DNA from 4 places in the Pseudomonas sp. FP1742 genome. Region 4 is predicted to be linked to each of the others. Evidence: predicted binding sites of a transcription regulator. Region 4 holds the regulator's gene; each other region holds the start of a gene.
What was found. Region 4 encodes sigma-54, which starts transcription at its own class of promoters, with help from an activator protein. Its sites were predicted from a motif close to ANTGGCATNNANNTTGCTNT; they were not measured.
Positions count from the first base shown of each region.

Region 1: the regulator sigma-54 is predicted to act here: its motif matches at 1,583-1,602, upstream of flgB (flagellar basal body rod protein FlgB).
Region 2: the regulator sigma-54 is predicted to act here: its motif matches at 1,823-1,842, upstream of PSH64_RS25740 (pilin).
Region 3: the regulator sigma-54 is predicted to act here: its motif matches at 2,122-2,141, upstream of PSH64_RS09100 (CmpA/NrtA family ABC transporter substrate-binding protein).

Region 1 covers NZ_CP117460.1:5,030,472-5,034,225, reverse strand. Annotated here, with positions in the region: gene PSH64_RS22840 (chemotaxis protein CheV) at 1-405, shown strand, start outside; gene cheR (protein-glutamate O-methyltransferase CheR) at 452-1,279, shown strand; gene flgB (flagellar basal body rod protein FlgB) at 1,645-2,052, shown strand; gene flgC (flagellar basal body rod protein FlgC) at 2,056-2,499, shown strand; gene flgD (flagellar hook assembly protein FlgD) at 2,516-3,241, shown strand; gene flgE (flagellar hook protein FlgE) at 3,273-3,754, shown strand, end outside.
Region 2 covers NZ_CP117460.1:5,688,427-5,692,180, reverse strand. Annotated here, with positions in the region: gene pilB (type IV-A pilus assembly ATPase PilB) at 1-1,662, opposite strand, end outside; gene PSH64_RS25740 (pilin) at 1,889-2,302, shown strand; gene PSH64_RS25735 (BON domain-containing protein) at 2,625-2,981, shown strand; gene PSH64_RS25730 (DUF2845 domain-containing protein) at 3,156-3,452, opposite strand; gene PSH64_RS25725 (DUF748 domain-containing protein) at 3,452-3,754, opposite strand, start outside.
Region 3 covers NZ_CP117460.1:2,011,659-2,015,412, reverse strand. Annotated here, with positions in the region: gene rlmKL (bifunctional 23S rRNA (guanine(2069)-N(7))-methyltransferase RlmK/23S rRNA (guanine(2445)-N(2))-methyltransferase RlmL) at 1-24, opposite strand, end outside; gene rmf (ribosome modulation factor) at 554-769, shown strand; gene PSH64_RS09105 (quinone-dependent dihydroorotate dehydrogenase) at 1,013-2,032, opposite strand; gene PSH64_RS09100 (CmpA/NrtA family ABC transporter substrate-binding protein) at 2,262-3,473, shown strand; gene PSH64_RS09095 (ANTAR domain-containing response regulator) at 3,489-3,754, shown strand, end outside.
Region 4 covers NZ_CP117460.1:1,034,715-1,038,468, forward strand. Annotated here, with positions in the region: gene ptsN (PTS IIA-like nitrogen regulatory protein PtsN) at 1-416, opposite strand, end outside; gene hpf (ribosome hibernation-promoting factor, HPF/YfiA family) at 429-737, opposite strand; gene PSH64_RS04450 (RNA polymerase factor sigma-54) at 817-2,310, opposite strand; gene lptB (LPS export ABC transporter ATP-binding protein) at 2,584-3,309, opposite strand; gene lptA (lipopolysaccharide transport periplasmic protein LptA) at 3,309-3,754, opposite strand, start outside.

The DNA.
Region 1 (3,754 bases), 2.7 Mb from region 4:
TTGTCCTTGCGGGTGCTGACGGTCGATGACTCGTCGGTGGCGCGCAAGCAGGTGACCCGTTGCCTGCAGACGGTCGGTGTCGAAGTGGTGGCGTTGAACGACGGTCGGCAAGCGCTGGATTACCTGCGCAAACTGGCCGACGAGGGCAAGAAGCCGGAGGAAGAGTTCCTGATGATGATCTCCGACATCGAGATGCCGGAGATGGACGGGTACACCCTGACGGCCGAGATCCGCGCCGATCCGCGCATGCAAAAGCTCCATATCATCCTGCATACTTCGTTGTCGGGAGTGTTCAATCAGGCGATGGTCAAGAAGGTCGGTGCCGATGACTTCCTGGCCAAGTTCCGTCCTGATGACCTGGCATCCCGGGTAGTCGACCGGATCAAAGCAGCAGATAACAGCTAGAGGCCTTCTGCCCCTGGCGGTCAACACGATTTAAGAGGCGGTATCTTTGTCTACGGGTAATTTGGATTTCGAACAGTTCCGGGTATTCCTGGAAAAAGCCTGTGGCATTTTGCTCGGTGAAAACAAGCAATATCTGGTCTCGAGCCGTCTCAACAAACTGATGGAACAGCAGGGCATCAAATCGCTGGGCGAGCTGGTTCAGCGCATCCAGACCCAGCCGCGCAGCGGTTTGCGCGAGATGGTGGTGGATGCCATGACCACCAACGAAACCCTGTGGTTTCGTGACACCTATCCGTTTGAAGTCTTGAAGAACAAGGTATTGCCGGAAGCGATCAAGGCCAGCCCCGGCCAGCGCCTGCGGATCTGGTCGGCGGCGTGTTCGTCGGGTCAGGAGCCGTATTCGCTGTCGATGTCCATCGATGAGTTCGAACGGGTCAACATGGGCCAGTTGAAGATGGGCGTGCAGATTGTTGCCACCGACCTGTCCGGCACCATGCTGACCAACTGCAAGACCGGCGAGTACGACAGCCTGGCCATCGGCCGCGGTCTGTCGCCCGAGCGCCTGCAGCGGTACTTCGACCCCAAGGGGCCGGGGCGCTGGGCGATCAAGGCACCGATCAAGAGTCGGGTGGAATTTCGCTCGTTCAACCTGCTGGACAGCTACGCGAGCCTGGGCAAGTTCGACATCGTGTTCTGCCGCAACGTGCTGATCTACTTCTCCGCCGAGGTGAAGAAAGACATCCTGTTGCGTATCCACAGCACGCTCAAGCCGGGCGGTTATCTGTTCCTTGGCGCGTCCGAAGCGCTGAACGGTTTGCCGGATCATTACCAGATGGTCCAGTGCAGCCCGGGGATCATTTACAAGGCGAAGTGATTCAAAAGCGGCAGGCATAAAAAAACGGGAGTCCTTAGGGGGCTCCCGTTTTTTTATGCCTGATGATTTCCCTGTACCTACAACAATCCAATGTGGGAGCGGGCTTGCTCGCGAATGCGGTATGCCAGTCAAAGCAAATGTCGACTGACACGACGCCTTCGCGAGCAAGCCCGCTCCCACATTGGATAGTCGTTGCCAGTTACAAGCGGCAGAAAAGCGGCAGGCGGCGGAAATCGGTTGCCGCTTTTCTGGCATTGCCGTCTTGCCATCGCCGGCAAAGCCCCGGTTTACGGGCTTTTTTGAATTGGCACGCCGCTTGCTATGTTCACGTTACGAAAAATCAGGTCACCCGAAGGTTTCCCGACATGAGCATCAGCTTCGATAAAGCGCTCGGTATCCACGAACAAGCCCTGGGCTTCCGCGCTCAGCGTGCCGAAGTCCTGGCCAACAACATCGCCAACGCCGACACCCCGAACTACAAGGCTCGGGATCTGGACTTCTCGAAAGTGCTCGCCGAGCAGAACGAGAAAACCAAAAACGGCAAGTTCGCCTTGAGCATGACCAACAGCCGTCACATCGAAGCTGAGGGTTTGGGCAATGGCGACGAGTCGCTGATGTATCGCACGCCGATGCAACCGTCGATCGACCAGAACACCGTGGACGCCCAACTGGAACAGTCGAACTACGCGGAAAACGCGGTCAACTTCCAGGCCAGCTTCACCCTGCTCAACAGTAAATTCAAAGGGCTGGTGTCAGCCCTGCGCGGAGAGTAATCCATGTCTCTATCCAGTGTTTTCAACATTGCCGGTAGCGGCATGAGTGCCCAGACCACTCGCTTGAACACCGTGGCCTCGAACATCGCCAACGCCGAAACCGTCTCGTCGAGCATCGACCAGACCTATCGCGCCCGTCATCCGGTGTTCGCCACCATGTTCCAGGGCGGCCAGAGCGGCGGCAGCGATTCGCTGTTCCAGAACCAGGACGCAGCCGGTCAAGGCGTGCAAGTGCTGGGCGTGGTCGAAGACCAGAGCAACCTTGAAGCGCGCTACGAGCCGAATCATCCGGCTGCCGATGCCAAGGGCTACGTCTACTACCCGAACGTCAACGTCGTCGAAGAGATGGCCGACATGATTTCCGCGAGCCGTTCGTTCCAGACCAACGCCGAAATGATGAACACCGCCAAAACCATGATGCAGAAGGTCCTGACCCTCGGTCAGTGATAAGGGGCGACTTTCGATGAGTGTTACCGATACCACCAGCGGCGTAAGCATCAAGGATGTCCTGGCCAACTCTTCGGTCAAGACCAGCACGACCTCCAGTGACGGTCTTGCCGCGGCCACCAGCAGCGCCACCGGCAGCAAGGCGCTGGGCAAGGATGCGTTTCTGCAACTGCTGGTCACCCAACTGAAAAACCAGAACCCGCTCGATCCTCAGGACAACAGCGCGTTCGTGGCTCAGTTGGCGCAGTTCAGTAGCCTGGAAGGCATCACCACGCTGAACCAGACTGTCAGCGGTATTGCCGGCAACTACAACTCGTCGCAAGCCTTGCAGGCTTCTTCGCTGGTGGGCCGTTCGGTCATCGCGCAGACCGACAAAGCGGTGGTCGACACCTCCAAGAGCCTCAACGGTACCGTGGTGGTGCCGACATCGGTTTCCGCAGCCACCGTCAAGATCACCAACTCGGCAGGCACGGTCATCCGCACCCTTGACCTGGGCAGCCAAAGCGCCGGCAACACCAGTTTCATCTGGGACGGCAAGGACAGTTCGGGCGCGGTGGCACCGGCGGGTACTTACACCTTCGGCGCAACGACCACCATCGATGGCACGAACACCTCACTGATTACTTACCTGCCGGCAACGGTCAACAGCGTGACCATCAGCCAGACCGGCGGTGAGTTGATGTTGAACCTGGCAGGCCTGGGCAGCGTTGCCCTGTCCAAAGTGCAAACCATTGGTATATAGAGCCGACTAACACGGCACAAAGGAGTGGAATATGTCTTTCAATATCGGCCTTAGCGGTCTCTATGCAGCCAACAAACAACTGGACGTGACCGGCAACAACATCGCCAACGTCGCGACCACCGGTTTCAAATCGTCCCGTGCAGAATTCGAAGACGTGTACTCGGCCACTCGCCTGGGTACCGGCAGCAAAACCATCGGCAACGGCGTACGCCTGGCCAACGTTTCCCAGCAGTTCAGCCAGGGCGACGTGAACAACACCGGCAACGTGCTGGACATGGGCATCCAGGGTAACGGCTTCTTCATCCTCAGCGACAACGGTTCCCTGAGCTACACCCGTGCCGGTGCGTTCAAGACCGACGCTCAAAACTTTGTGGTTGATAACAACGGCAACCGACTGCAGGGTTATGGCGTCGATGCCAACGGCAAGATCATCAACGGTGTGTTGACTGACTTGAAGATCGATACCTCGAGCTTGAAGCCGAATCCGACTACCAAGGTTGATCAGACGATGAA
Region 2 (3,754 bases), 2.0 Mb from region 4:
GATGCCTTGCATGGCCTTGAGCAGCCCCGACGTGCGCAGGTCGTTGAAGCCGTCCTTACGCATCTGGAGGTCGATTTCCAGTGAATTGCCTTCGGCCATGATCAGCCGTTGCAGGTCCGGGGTGTTCTTCACCACTTCATAAATCCCGACTCGCCCTTTGTAACCGTTGTTGCACTGATCGCAACCGACCGGTTCATAGATCGTGAACGAGCCGATGCGTTCCTCGGGGAAGCCTTCCTTGAGCAGCGTCTCGCGGGGAATCTCGATGGGCTTCTTGCAATGGCTGCACAGTTTGCGTGCCAGGCGCTGGGCGATGATCAGGCTGATCGAGGTCGCGATGTTGAACCCCTGAATCCCCATGTTGTGCAGGCGGGTCAGGGTTTGCGCGGCGCTGTTGGTGTGCAGGGTGGAAAGCACCATATGCCCGGTCTGGGCGGCCTTGATGGCGATTTCGGCAGTTTCGAGGTCACGGATTTCACCGACCATGATCACGTCCGGGTCCTGGCGCAGAAACGAGCGCAACGCCTGGGCGAAATCCATTCCTTGCCTGGGGTTGACGTTGACCTGGTTGATGCCTTCGATGTTGATTTCTACCGGATCCTCGGCGGTAGAGATATTGATGTCGACGGTGTTGAGGATGTTCAGCCCGGTATACAGCGACACGGTCTTGCCCGAGCCGGTGGGGCCGGTCACCAGGATCATCCCCTGTGGCTGCTTGAGCGCGGCCATGTACAGGTCTTTCTGCTCGGGCTCGTAGCCGAGGGCGTCGATGCCCATTTGCGCACTGGACGGGTCGAGGATCCGGATCACCACCTTCTCGCCCCACAGGGTCGGCAGGGTGTTGACCCGGAAGTCGATGGACTTGCTTTTGGACAGGCGCATCTTGATCCGCCCGTCCTGGGGTTTGCGCCGCTCGGAGATGTCGAGGCTGGCCATGACTTTCAACCGGGAAGCAATGCGGTTGGCTAGTTGTGTCGGTGGCTTGGCGACCTCCCGCAACATGCCGTCGGTGCGCACCCGCACGCGGTAGGTTTTTTCGTAGGGCTCGAAGTGCAGGTCGGAAGAACCGCTTTTGATCGCATCGAGCAACATTTTGTGGACGAAGCGCACCACGGGCGCGTCATCGGTATCCTGCCCGGGGATGGAATCTTGTTTCTGGTCATCGACCGATTCGATGTCCAGCCCGTCGAGGTCGACATCGGCCATCTCCTCCAGACCAGTGGTATGACTGTCGAAGAATTTTTCGATCGCGTCGCCGAGTTTGTCTTCTTCCACCAGGATGGCTTCGGTGCTCAACCCGGTGCTGAACTGGATGTCATTGATGGCCTGATGATTGGTCGGGTCGGAAATTCCCACGAACAGCTTGTTGCCTCGCCGCCACAGGGGCAGGGCGTGGTGCTGGCGAACCAGCTTCTCGCTGACCAGTCCGCGGGGCTGGGTGTCTTTGTCCAGGCAACTGAGGTCCAGCAGGGCCATGCCGAAATGCTCCGAGGCCACCTCGGCGACCTGCCAGCTTTTCAGCAGTTTGTTCTGCACCAGATAGCTGACCAGTGAGACTCGATTGCGTTGGGCTTGCTGATACGCCTGTTGCGCACTTTGATCGGTGATCAGTTCGGCGAGCACCAATTGCTTGGCCAGACCGCTAAGGGCAATGTCATTCATTGGGATTCCGGACGCAGACGGTTAATGACTTATAGCCTAGTCAAGCGGTGGAACCAAACCAGCCGGGGTGAGGTGACAAAAAGTGTCAGATAGTGCGGATACTGGGAGCAGGAAAGCTCTTTGTCGTGATCCCGAACCTCGTCCGCAGGGGCGTGCACGACTTGGCATGACCTGTGCTGTACCCTGTTCAGATCATGAGATTTCGACTCATGCATGGAGCCTGTCTATGAAAAATCAAAATGGTTTTACCCTGATCGAACTGCTGATCGTGGTGGCGATCATCGGGATTCTGGCGACGTTTGCGTTGCCACAGTACTCGAAGTACCAGGCGCGAGCGAAGGTTACCGCTGCGGTTGCAGAAATCTCGGCACTGAAGGTGCCTTTCGAAGACGTTATTAATCAAGGCACCGATATTGCCGCCCCCGCCGGGATCGGCGCGACGAGCCCCACGGGTAATTGCACGATTACAGCGACGGGTACCGCTTCTACCGGTGCGGGCAGTATTGGTTGCACGATTCTCAACGCACCGGGGCCGGTGCTCGGCAAAACCGTTACGCTTACGCGTACCCTCGCCAGTGGCTGGACCTGCGCCACCACGGCGCTACAAGAGTACGCGCCTAAAGGCTGCACCGGCACCTGAGTCACTTTGCCAGGCATAACCGATGCCCCGCCTCTCACGAAGCGGGGCATTTTTTTAGGGGGCATTTTGGAGGGCGTCGGATAATCAGGAAAACTCCGACAATTCATGGCTTTAGGCCTGCGCTAAAACCCGCAAGTTGCATGTCGATAACTTTGTACTCGTGCATTTTGCATGATTTCGAAAATTGTCATTGTTATTAAGTTATTGATTTATATGTATTTATTTTTTAACGAACAGTTGGCATAGCGTTCGCACTGTCTCTGGTAACCCTGCTGACAAGATGACACGCAGCAGACTTTCCAGAAGAACAGGAGTTACTCGTATGAAGAAGTTCGCCATCGCTGCCGCTACTGCAACCGCGCTGACCCTGACCATGGCCAACGCAGCATTTGCACAGACCACTCAAACCACCCAGGCTCCTATGGTGCTGGCTGCTGGTGAAGTGACCAAAGCCAAGGAAGCTACTTCCGATACCTGGATCACAACCAAAGTCAAAGCAGACCTGGTGACCGAAAAAGGCATTCCAGGCACTGATATCAAAGTCGAAACCAACAAAGGTGTTGTTTCCCTGTCTTCCATGACAGTTCTGACAGAAGCTCAGAAAACAACCGCCGTGGCTATCGCCAAGAAAATCAAAGGCGTCAAAGCGGTGTCCGCTGACGGCCTGAAAACCGAGTAAAACAAGGCTTCTCGCCTGGACCGGGAGAAGGTGCGGTAGACGGGCTGAGTCATACGTCTGCCGCTACTTGAGAGTTCATGCGAAGGCCACAAGGACGTGGCCATTACAGGCCCCGGCATTCGTGTCGGGGCCTGTTCTATTTAAAGCGCAGCAAGTCACCTGTGGGTGTCGGGTTCAATTACCGCGTTTGCTGGTGATTTGAACCAACCGGTTTCCTTCAAAGCGCAGGTACTGGTACATCCCGCTGTTGGGGCCGTAGGTCCATTCTTCGACCTGAAACTCTTCCCGTCGATTGGCGCTGCGCTTGTAGCCCAGCAGGTCACGGGCAACGGGCTCTCCGCATTTTTGTAGCACTTCGCTGGACCGGTCCCCGACGCTGATCAGTTGACTGCCGCAGCGCAGAGTGTCAGCCGCCGCTGCCTGACCAGCAGCCAGCAGCAGGGCGAGGTTCAAAAGCCAGCGCGCGCCCATCATTCGGCATCCAGATGCATGGCCGTCACTACGCGGCCATCGCTTTGCGCCTCACCGAGGCTGGTGTCGATGAAGTACACGCGATCATCGGCCAACTGACCTTTGTCCACCAGGTAGTCCTTGATGCTGCTGGCCCGTTCTTGCCCCAGTTGCCGCAACAGCACCTCGCTGGAGCTCCAGAAGTCGATCACGCTTTCACGCATTTTCTTGTTGCGTTCCTCTTTGCCCAGATCCTTCCATTCGGCGGGGGGCTGGATCTTGAGACGTGTGCGGTAGATCCCTTCAAGCAGCGGGCCTTTCTC
Region 3 (3,754 bases), 980 kb from region 4:
GAAGAGTTCGAAACGATCGGACATGGTAGTTCCAGAGCCTTTAGCTAAGTGAACCGGCAACGCGTTGCCGATCCGGTTTTCAATCAGGCGCTTTTCTGACAGAGCGCCCGCGTGGCACGAAGGTGTGCCGTCCCACCCTGACTGCTCGGGTTAAAAGAGCTTAGATGCCAGGGCAGATAAAAAAGTTGATGCAACAAAATGTCATAAGTCGACCCTTCGTCGAATAATCCCCAAGGGCAACAGGTGTCATTCTCGTTAAGGCGCACCCCCATCATCCAGCGCAGGGCCGATCATACCGGGGTTTGGCCAACCAACACGGGACAAATATCGTGTTGCTTATGGCCTTAGCATCTTTATGGTTACGTTCTTATGACAAAACGGTCATTCCCTCGATGTGACGCATTGGTTAGAACTCAACTCAGGTTGACGTCGCAACGGCGTCAACACCTTGGCTCGCGACGCCGGCAGCGAGCCACCAACGGCAGAGTTTTTCTGCCTGACCTCGATTGAGGTCGACGCGATACATACAGTCAACAAGTGAGGGAAACACCCTATGAGAAGACTTAAGCGTGATCCGTTGGAAAGAGCATTTTTGCGCGGATATCAATATGGCGTTGGTGGTAAATCCCGTGAGCTTTGCCCTTTTACTCTACCGTCGGTACGCCAAGCCTGGATCAATGGCTGGCGAGAAGGACGCGGCGACAATTGGGACGGTATGACCGGCACTGCGGGAATCCACAGACTCAACGAACTTCACGCCGTCGGCTAATACAGGGCACACACTCCGACACGACAATCTGAATACGCAACGACTTAACCACGCACGTCCCATCCGGACGGCGGGCTTCGGCCCAGGGGCTCCTTCGGGGAGCCCTTTTTTATGCCTGCATAAAACTCTCAAGCTGCAAACACATTACCTGTGGGAGCGGGCTTGCTCGCGAAAGCGATTTAACATTCAAAAATGATGTTGACTGACCCAACGCTTTCGCGAGCAAGCCCGCTCCCACAGGGTTCAACGCAGCGCGGCGATGGCGTCTACCGATTCACGAATCAGCGCCGGGCCTTTATAGATGAAGCCCGAATAGATCTGCACCAGGCTCGCACCCGCGGCGATTTTCTCAGCCGCGTACTTGCCTTCGGTGATGCCGCCCACGGCGATGATCGGCAAGCGACCGGCCAGCTCCGCCGCCAGCACCTTCACGGTGTGGGTGCTCTTGTCGCGTACCGGTGCGCCGGACAACCCGCCCGCCTCGTCACCATGCTCCAGGCCTTCGACGCCAACGCGGCTCAGGGTGGTGTTGGTGGCGATCACCGCATCCATCCCGGTTTCGATCAACGCCTGGGCGACTTGAGCGGTTTCTTCGTCGGTCATGTCCGGCGCGATCTTGATCGCCAGCGGTACATGTTTGCCGTGGCGCAGGGCCAATTCCGCCCGGCGCGTGGCCAGGTCGGCGAGCAATTGCTTGAGCGAATCGCCGAATTGCAGGCTGCGCAGGCCCGGGGTATTCGGCGAGCTGACGTTGACGGTCACGTAGCTGGCGTGGGCGTAAACCTTGTCCAGGCAGATCAGGTAATCGTCCACCGCGCGCTCGACCGGCGTATCGAAATTCTTGCCGATATTGATGCCCAGCACGCCCTTGTACTTGGCTGCCGCCACGCGAGCGAGCAAGTGATCGACGCCGAGGTTGTTGAAGCCCATGCGGTTGATGATCGCTTCGGCCTCAGGCAAACGGAAAATCCGTGGTTTCGGATTACCCGGTTGCGGACGCGGGGTAATGGTGCCGATTTCGATAAAGCCGAAACCCAATTGGGCAAACCCGTCGATCGCCGCACCGTTCTTGTCCAGACCGGCTGCCAGCCCCACCGGGTTCGGGAATTCCAGGCCCATGACCGTCACCGGCATTTTCGCCGGGGCCTTGCACAGCAAGCCGTTGAGGCCCAAACGCCCGCCCGCGCCGATCAGGTCCAGGGACAAATCGTGGGAGGTTTCCGGGGAAAGTTTGAACAACAGCTGACGGGCCAGGGTGTACATGGGCAGGCTTGACTCGGGTGGCGATGAGAGGCGGCGATTATAGCCGCGCATCGAGTCCACAGGCGAGGCGCACGACAAAATCAGCCAGCGATGGCATATGCCTTGCACCGTCACAGGCATCAGCACTCATGCCAACGACGGGATGAGTGGAAGGACAATGGCGTCGTCACCCGGCTTTGCCCACGCAAGGGCCTTGGGACGACGCTTTTTTTTGGAAGGTGCGAAATCGATGAACGAACCATCAGCCGGCCCACTGGCCTGGGTCAACGGCAGCGATGCCCCGGAAAAAACCGAAATCAACCTTGGCTTCATGGCCCTCAGTGACTGTGCCTCAGTGGTGGTCGCCGCCACCCAGGGCTTCGCCCAGCCTTACGGCCTGACCCTCAATCTCAAGCGCCAGTCATCCTGGGCCAACCTGCGGGACAAACTGGTCAGCGGCGAACTCGATGCCGCCCACAGCCTGTACGGCCTGATCTACGCCGTGCATCTGGGCATCGGCGGCGTAGCCTCCACCGACATGGCCGTGCTCATGGGCCTGAACCAGAACGGCCAGAGCATCAACCTCTCCCATGGATTGCAGGCCTTGGGCGTGACCAGTCCTGAAGCACTTCATCTGCATGTGCACCAAAGTCGCCCAAAACTGACCTTCGCCCAGACATTTCCTACGGGTACCCACGCCATGTGGCTGTATTACTGGCTGGCGAGTCAGGGCATTCACCCGTTGCAGGATGTCGACAGCGTGGTCGTACCGCCACCGCAAATGGTCGCGCACCTGCAAGCCGGGCGCATTGACGGGTTCTGTGTCGGCGAGCCATGGGCTGCCAGTGCGGTGCAGCAAAATCTCGGGTTCACGATGGCCACCACCCAGACGATCTGGCCCGATCACCCGGAAAAAGTCCTTGGCTGCACTCGCGCCTTTGTCGAGCAATACCCCAATACCGCAAGGGCATTGGTGATGGCGATCCTCGAGGCCAGCCGATTCATCGAAGCCAGCCGCGAAAATCGCCGCAGCACCGCGCAACTGTTGAGTGCTCCCGAATACCTCGATGCCCCGCTCGACTGCATCGAACCGCGCTTGCTTGGTGACTACGCCGACGGCCTGGGCCATCGCTGGCAAGACCCGCACGCCATGCGTTTCCATGGTGACGGCGAGGTCAATCTGCCGTATTTGTCCGACGGCATGTGGTTCATGACCCAGTTCCGTCGCTGGGGTTTGCTGCGCGACGACCCGGACTACCTCGGCGTGGCCCGTCAAGTCCAGCAACTAGACTTATACCGTGAGGCCGCCACCGCTGTCGGTGTAGCCGCCCGGAGTCAGGAAATGCGCAGCAGCCAACTGATCGACGGCAAGGTCTGGGACGGTTCGGACCCGGCCGGCTATGCCCGCAGCTTTACGCTGCACGCCATGAGCGACAGCGCTCCCCTTCTCGCCAGCCGCTGACAGGAGCCTGCGAATATGTTGCGTATCCTGCTGATCAACGACACCGCGAAAAAAGTCGGGCGTCTGAAAGCGGCCCTGACCGAAGCCGGGTTCGAGGTCATCGACGAGTCCGGCCTGACCATCGACCTGCCCGCGCGCGTCGAAACGGTGCGTCCGGACGTGATCCTGATCGATACCGAGTCACCGAGCCGCGATGTGATGGAGCAAGTGGTGCTGGTCACCCGTGACCAACCACGGCCAATCGTGATGTTCACCGACGAGCATGACCCCAGCGTGATGCG
Region 4 (3,754 bases):
CTCGGGGCGCTGCGCAGTTTTTCACGCACTTCCTTGCGGTCAAGCATGCTGGCGATCTGGCGTAGCAGTTCCAGGTGCGCATCGGTGGCGGCTTCCGGGACCAGTAGAACAAACAGCAGGTCAACCGGGGCGCCGTCAATGGCGTCAAAATCGATAGGGGCTTCCAGGTGCAGCAGCGCACTGATTGGCGAGGTGCAGCCTTTGAGCCGGCAGTGGGGGATCGCGATGCCGTTGCCGAAACCGGTAGAGCCGAGTTTCTCACGGGCAATCAAGGCCTCGAAGACGTCCTGCATTTCCAGATCCGGTACTTCGCGGTGGATAAGGTTGGCAATTTGTTCGAGGGCTTTCTTTTTACTGCCACCCGGCGCGTTCACCAGGGAACGGCCGGGGGTCAGGATGCTTTCAAGTCGGATCATGGGTTGGGAGTGTTAACGACCGGTCGCGCCCTGGAGGAGGCTCTGGGTCTTTTCCTTATGCTTTTTGAGTTGGCGATCCAGCTTGTCGGTCAGCAGGTCAATGGCGGCATACATGTCCGTATGCTCGGCATTGGCGACTACTTCTCCGCCGGGAATATGCAGCGTGGCTTCGATTTTCTGCAGCAGCTTCTCGACGTTCATCGTGACTTGCACGTTGGTGATCTTGTCGAAATGCCTCTCTAATCGTTCGAGTTTTTCGCCGATGTAGGTGCGAAGAGGTTCGGTCACTTCCAGTTGGTGTCCACTGATGTTGACTTGCATACAGCTTCTCCTTCGTTGCCAGTGCATAAAGCGGCAGGCAGAAATGCCTGCCACTGGAACGCTGTGGCGAGCCCGGCGGCTACATCAACCGCTTCCGTTCGCTGGAAGGCGCGATCCCCAGGGATTCGCGGTACTTGGCGACCGTACGACGGGCTACCTGAATGCCTTGTGCCTCCAGTAAACCAGCGATCTTGCTGTCACTCAACGGCTTTTTCTGATTTTCCGCGGCAACCAGTTTCTTGATGATCGCGCGGATCGCCGTAGACGAGCATTCCCCGCCTTCGGAGGTGCTGACGTGGCTGGAAAAAAAGTATTTCAGTTCATAGATGCCCCGTGGGGTATGCATGAATTTTTGCGTGGTCACCCGTGAAATCGTCGATTCATGCATGCCCACCGCTTCGGCGATGTCATGCAGCACCAACGGTTTCATGGCTTCGTCGCCGTACTCCAGAAAGCCGCGTTGATGCTCGACGATCTGAGTGGCTACTTTCATCAGGGTTTCGTTGCGGCTTTGCAGGCTCTTGATGAACCAGCGAGCCTCCTGCAACTGATTACGCATGAAAGTGTTATCTGCGCTGGTATCGGCGCGGCGCACGAAGCCGGCGTATTGGGCGTTGACCCGCAGGCGTGGCACCGACTCCTGGTTCAGCTCCACCAGCCAGCGCTCGTTGTCCTTGCGTACGATCACGTCGGGAACGACGTATTCGGCTTCGGTGGACTCGATTTGCGAGCCCGGGCGCGGGTTGAGGCTCTGGACCAGTTCGATCACCTGACGCAGTTCATCTTCCTTGAGCTTCATGCGGCGCATCAGCTGGCTGTAGTCGCGGCTGCCGAGCAGGTCGATGTAATCGGTGACCAGGCGCTTGGCCTCCGCCAGCCAAGGGGTCTTGGCGGGCAGTTGGCGCAGTTGCAGCAGCAGGCATTCACCCAGGTTGCGGGCGCCGATGCCGGCGGGTTCGAATTGCTGGATGCGGTGCAGGACGGCTTCGATTTCGTCCAGCTCGATGTCCAGTTCCGGATCGAAGGCCTCGAGGATTTCCTCGAGGGTCTCGTCCAGATAGCCCTGATTGTTGATGCAGTCGATCAGGGTCACGGCGATCAGGCGATCGGTGTCGGACATCGGTGCCAGGTTCAGTTGCCAGAGCAAATGGCTTTGCAGGCTTTCACCGACCGATGTGCGGGTGGTGAAGTCCCACTCGTCGTCATCGTTGCTCGGCAGGCTGCTGGCGCTGGTCTGGTAGACGTCTTCCCAGGCGGTGTCGACAGGCAATTCGTTGGGAATGCGCTCGTTCCAGTCGCCGTCCTCAAGGTTATCCACCGTCGGAGCGGTTTCCTGGTAGGAGGGTTCCTGAATGTCGGGGTTGGGTTTTTGTTCGGCGTTATCGGCCAAGGGGTCGGCGTTATCGAGGTCGTCGCCTTCTTCCTGGCGTTCGAGCATCGGATTGGACTCCAGGGCCTCCTGGATTTCCTGTTGCAGGTCCAGGGTCGACAATTGGAGCAGGCGGATAGCCTGTTGCAGCTGCGGTGTCATCGTCAGCTGCTGGCCCATTCTCAAGACTAGCGATGGTTTCATGGCAGGGGCTTAACACCTTATTCGCCGGCGCACATGCGCCATCCACTACAGGGCGCCGAAGCGCCAAACATAAGCAAATTATATGCCTGAAACTGAAGTGTTTGCCTAGAGCGCTGTAACAATAAAAAACTATAAAGCTTTATTGACACGTGGCCCTTGCTGATGGCTGAACACCTTTGGAGCGACGTGTTTGCCTGGAGCGCCGTAACAATAAAAACCTATTGATTTTTTATTGAAACAAGCGCCCGGGCGATTGGCCAGGCACCTCAGCGCTTACAGGCGGAACTCGTGGCCCAGATACACTTCCTTGACCAATTCGTTGGCCAGGATAGTGGCGGAGTCACCTTCAGCGATCAGTTGGCCATCGTTGACGATGTAGGCCGTTTCGCAGATGTCCAGGGTTTCACGGACGTTGTGGTCTGTGATCAGCACGCCAATGCCTTTGGCCTTGAGGTGATGGATGATCTGCTTGATGTCGCCCACCGAGATCGGGTCCACGCCGGCGAAAGGTTCGTCGAGGAGGATGAATTTCGGGTTGGTGGCCAGTGCTCGGGCGATTTCCACGCGGCGGCGTTCGCCACCGGACAGGCTCATCCCAAGGTTGTCCCGGATGTGGTGGATGTGAAATTCCTGCAGCAGGCTTTCCAGCTCTTTGCGGCGACCGGCCTTGTCGAGTTCCTTGCGGGTCTCGAGGATGGCCATGATGTTGTCGGCCACCGAAAGCTTGCGGAAGATCGACGCCTCTTGCGGCAGATAGCCGATGCCGGCTTTGGCGCGACCGTGCATGGGCTGGTGGCTGACGTCCAGGTCGTCGATCAGTACGCGGCCCTGGTCGGCCTGCACCAGGCCGACGATCATGTAGAAGCAGGTGGTCTTGCCGGCACCGTTGGGGCCAAGCAGGCCGACGATCTGACCGCTGTCGATGGACAGGCTGACGTCACGCACGACCTGGCGGCTCTTGTAGCTCTTGGCCAGATGCTGAGCTTTCAGAGTTGCCATTACTGGGCCTTTTGCTCGTCGGTTTTCTTTTTCGGCTGGATCACCATGTCGATGCGCGGACGCGCCTCGGTGACTTTGTTGCCCGTGGCGCGACCGGCGCTCGCAAGCTTCTTGACCGTGTCGTAGACGATTTTCTCGCCCTGGGTGGTGTTGTTGTCCTTGTCGACAACTTTAGCCTTGTCGATCAGCACGACGCGGTTTTGCGCCGCGTGGTACTGGATGGTTACACCCCAGCCCTGAACAGGCTTGGTGTCGCCGGCGGTCTGCAGTTGCTCGAAGTAGGCGAGGTTGCCCACCGAAGTCACCACGTCGATGTCGCCCGCAGGCGTGCGGGTGATGGTCACGGTGTTGCCCTTAACGATCATCGAGCCCTGAGTGATGATCACGTCACCTTTATAGGTGGCAATACCATTCTTGTCGTCCAGCTGGGCGTCGTCGGCCTGGA